2 regions of the Larkinella insperata genome follow, and region 2 is predicted to be linked to the other one. Evidence: riboswitches for the same ligand, from Rfam matches in the RefSeq annotation. Region 2 holds a riboswitch; the other holds the start of a gene.
What was found. Region 2 has a riboswitch for thiamine pyrophosphate ahead of OQ371_RS08230 (TonB-dependent receptor). Riboswitches for the same ligand answer to the same signal wherever they lie in the genome.
Positions count from the first base shown of each region.

Region 1: linked by a shared signal. The riboswitch ahead of thiS (sulfur carrier protein ThiS) and the one ahead of OQ371_RS08230 (TonB-dependent receptor) in region 2 are both predicted to bind thiamine pyrophosphate.

Region 1 is NZ_CP110973.1:6,460,186-6,462,384, reverse strand. Features, by position in the region: gene thiC (phosphomethylpyrimidine synthase ThiC) at 1-559, opposite strand, end outside; gene thiS (sulfur carrier protein ThiS) at 562-765, opposite strand; TPP riboswitch at 852-949, opposite strand; gene OQ371_RS25970 (hybrid sensor histidine kinase/response regulator transcription factor) at 1,114-2,199, opposite strand, start outside.
Region 2 is NZ_CP110973.1:2,023,656-2,025,854, reverse strand. Features, by position in the region: gene OQ371_RS08235 (ring-cleaving dioxygenase) at 1-637, opposite strand, end outside; TPP riboswitch at 789-886, shown strand; gene OQ371_RS08230 (TonB-dependent receptor) at 975-2,199, shown strand, end outside.

The DNA of each region.
Region 1 (2,199 bases), 2.1 Mb from region 2:
GCGTGTTGGCTCCGAAGCTGTTGCCGGGGTGCTGCTCTTTCAGCGGGTCAGCCCCCCGAATGGCGTCAATGCGCTGATTTTCGCGGATAGCAATGTATTCCATCTCCGGCGTAATGATTCCCTGACGCGCGTAGTGCAACTGCGTGACGTTCTGGCCCGGTTTGGCCCGCAGCGGCTTACGGATGTGCTCGAACCGCAACGAATCCAGTCGGGTATCGGACATACGCTGGCGGCAGTAATCAGAGGAAAAATCCGGTAGTTCTTCCACATCGTTACGCTCCCGAATCCAGGATTCCCGCAGCCGGGGCAGGCCTTTTTGCAGGTCGATGGGCACCGCCGGATCCGTGTACGGGCCGCTGGTGTCGTAGACGGTAACGGGCGCGTTGGCGGTTCTGATTTCCGGACCGTTGAGGTGGCTGACGGTATCCGAAACCAAAATTTCGCGCATGGCCACGCGAATGTTGTGCAATTGACCGGGTACGTAAATTTTGCGCGATCCCGTCAGCGGTTCGCGGGTGATGGACGGCGGTGCAGGCTGTTTCTCGGTTTTCTGGCTCATAATTATCCTCCCTGAGTGGCTTGAATAAGCGTGATGGAATCGGCTTCCTGAAGGGAAGTCTGGCCCCAGCGGGCGCGGGGAATGATGCGGTCGTTGCAGGCTACGGCAATGCCTTTCTGGTCGGACAGACCAAGGGTTTGCAACAGCCCCAGCAGCGTACTGGCTGGCGGACAATCGACGGGTTTTGAATTGAGTTTGACTTGCATGATTTGGCTACCGGTTTCGGTTCGGCCAAACAGCGGGGAGGATGAAAATGAATGGCCAAACCACCTACGCAGCCACGTACGGTTTGGTCCAACGAGTCACTTTTCCCTTCGCAGGCATTACCCTGTTCAGGTTCAGAGGGTATCATCTCAGCCCGCCCGAAGGCGAACACCCCTAAAGTTTGGCTTGTGTTAAGCTGGGCAAATATAGGAAAGAAGATAATGAATGGCTACAAATATCTTTCCTACGATAAATTTCCCGTTAACGAATGAAAACGGTTTACCCGAATACCTTCCCGAAACGAGACTAGGCCAGTGACGACGCCCGCCGTTTCAACCCGCCGTTTTCGGTTAGGACTGGCGGACATACTCCAGCGGGGTCATGCCGTAAAACTCCCGGAAGCTCTTGGTGAAATAGGCCGGACTTTCGAAGCCAACCCGGTAGGCTGTTTCTGAACTGTTGTAACCCTGCCGGAGCAATTCCCTCGCTTGCCGGAGCCGGTAATTGCGGATCAAATCCCGGGTGGATAAACCCGTCAAAGCTTTAAGTTTCCGGTTTAAGGTGGTGCGGCTTATGGCAATCTCGGTCGCCAGTTCCTCCACGCCAAAATTTGAATTTTCCAGGTGCTTTTCAATAATCCCGTAGAGCTTCTCCAGGAAGGGATCCGTGGGCAACGACTCCACCACTTCGGGCAAATCCAGATGCGACACCAGCGACGCTTTTATCCAGGCCCGCATCCGACGCTGCCGTTCCAGCAGGTTGTGCACCCGCAGTTGCAGTTCCTGAACGTGGAACGGCTTGATGAGGTAATCGTCCGCCCCGCGAGAAAGCCCTTCGAACCGGCTTTCCAACGTGGCCTTGGCCGTTAGTAAAATAACCGGGATGTGGCTGGTGCGCTCATCCTGCTTCAGGTGCTGGCAGAGCGTGTAGCCATCCATAACCGGCATCAGCACATCACTGATCACCAAATCCGGAATCTGATCGAGGGCCAGTTTCACGCCTTCGGCTCCATTGGCCGCCCGAACGACGCGGTGGGAGCGTGGCAGGTTGTCGGCAATGAATTCGGCCAGTTCGTCGTTGTCTTCAACCACCAGCAGCAGGGGGCCTTCCTGAGGTTCGGTTTCCTGCCCTGCGGACGCCATGACGGAGGGCTCGGAAAGCCACGGCACCCTGACGATGGTAGGTTCGAATTGGGAGAAACGTATAGAATCATTCGGGGCAACGTTACTGGCCCCGGCCGGTCGGCAGGGTAACCACACCTGAAAGCGCGTCTGCCAGGGTAATTCTGTGTTGTCTAGCCGGTTGACGGTAATGCGACCACCCTGCAAATCCACCAGTTCTTTCACCAGGGCCAGACCGATGCCCGTGCCCTGTTGCTGGCGCGTTCGGGAGTCATCCACTTGATAAAACCGGTCAAAAATATGAGGAAGCTGCTT
Region 2 (2,199 bases):
GCGCCCGGGCATCATTCACCGGGTGCCGGACATCCACATAATTTCCGGAACCTCCTTCGCCAGCCTGGAACCGGAAAAGCCCGGCTTCTTCTGATACCAACGTATGACCGAGGGATTCGGTTAATAATTTTACCGTATCCTCCACCCGAACTTCGTTCAGCGTAACCGTGTGGAAGCCTTTGACAGCGTGTTCAACCGGAATAAACCCGTTCGACCAGCCGGGACGTTGATCGTTGTCGTGCGCCACCAGTTCAATGCCCATCCCGTCGAAATCCTCAAAACGCAGGTAGGTTTCGTTGAACCGCTGGTAAGGTCCCGAGAAGGGAATATTAAATTCCTGCAGGCGGTTGGTCCAGAAGTTCAGGGATGCCGCCGGAACCGAAAAAGCCGTGTATGTGAGTTGTCCTCCCCCCTTCCGGCCCCGCGGAATGCCTTTCCCGTACGGAAAGAACGTCAGGATACTGCCCGGTGAACCGGTTTCGTCACCGTAGTACAAGTGGTAAACGTCCGGTGCATCAAAATTGATGGTTTTTTTGACCAGCCGCAGCCCCAAAATATGGGTGTAAAAGTCAACATTGGCTTGAGCATCTCCGGCCAAAGCCGTTACGTGGTGTAATCCATTGACGAGCGTTTCCATGTTCCTGTGAGTTTGAGCGTTATACGGATTGAATTTATAATGTATCAACATTTAATGTATATACATTTAAATTTACTGTAAAGTTCATTGGCATTCAATATTTCTCTACCATGCTTATTTGTGAGTACTTAACCGTACCTTTGCCTTGCTAATCTTACACAAGGGGTGCCTTAATACAACGGGCTGAGATTATACCCATTGAACCTGCACCGGGTAATGCCGGCGAAGGGAATGTACGAGCGGACCGAAGCGGAAAGCTTCCAAGCCGTCAGTTTTTACACGACTATAGACCAGATTGATGGGTTGGCCCCTTGCCTGTCGTGACCATTGCGTACACATGAAAAATTTTACGATCGGACGGAAGCCCCGTACGCATTATTTCGCCTGTTTAAGTGCTCTGACGGCCCTTTTTTTCCTGATTCATTTCCCCGTCTGGGCACAATTCTCCATTTCCGGTACTATCAACGATGCCGACGGTGGGGTTTTACCCGGTGCCGCCATTTCCATCGAAGGCACGTACAAAGGCACTTTTGCCGATGCCGACGGTGCTTTCCGCCTGACCAACCTGAAGGCAGGGTCCGTACAACTGCGGGCTTCCCTGCTCGGGTATGAGCCGATCACGCAGACCGTCGACCTCAATCAAGATGCCCGGATTACGCTGACGCTCACGAAAACCGTTGTTGTAGTCGATGAGGTGGTGGTAAGTGCTACGCGGGCCAATCAAAAGTCGGCGATTGCCTACACCGACGTGTCGGCCAGAGAACTCACCAAGCAGAATCTGGGGCAGGATATTCCGCTCCTGCTCAACTTTACGCCTTCGCTGGTAACAACTTCCGACGCGGGTGCGGGGGTGGGCTATACGGGTTTTCGGATTCGGGGGTCGGATGCCACGCGGATTAACGTTACGGTCAACGGTATTCCGTACAACGACGCCGAGTCGCAGGGCACGTTCTGGGTCAATATGCCCGATATTGCTTCGTCGGTGAGCAGCATTCAGATTCAGCGGGGCGTCGGCACGTCGACCAACGGCGCGGGCGCTTTCGGGGCCTCCGTCAACGTACAAACCAACAGCTTCGAGAAAAACCCGTACGGGGAAGCCGACATTTCCGGCGGTTCGTTCAATACACTAAAAACCACGGTTAAAGCTGGTTCTGGTTTGTTGAGTAACCATTTTGTAGTTGATGCCCGGCTTTCCCGGATCATCTCCGACGGGTACATTGACCGGGCGTCGTCGGATTTGAAATCGTTTTACGTCTCGGGCGGCTGGTACGGTAAAAAAAGCTTTGTGCGCCTGAACGTCTTTTCGGGAACGGAAAGAACCTATCAGGCCTGGGACGGTGTACCGGAAAATCTGCTGAAAACCAACCGGACCTACAACGCCTACACCTACGACAACGAGGTTGATAACTATCAGCAGGACCACTACCAACTGATCAGTTCCCACGAATTAAATCGCAACTGGCGCCTGAATGCGTCGTTGCATTACACCCAGGGGCGCGGCTACTACGAGCAATTCCGGGAGGGCGAAGACTTAGCGGATTACGGTTTACCGCCGGTTGTGA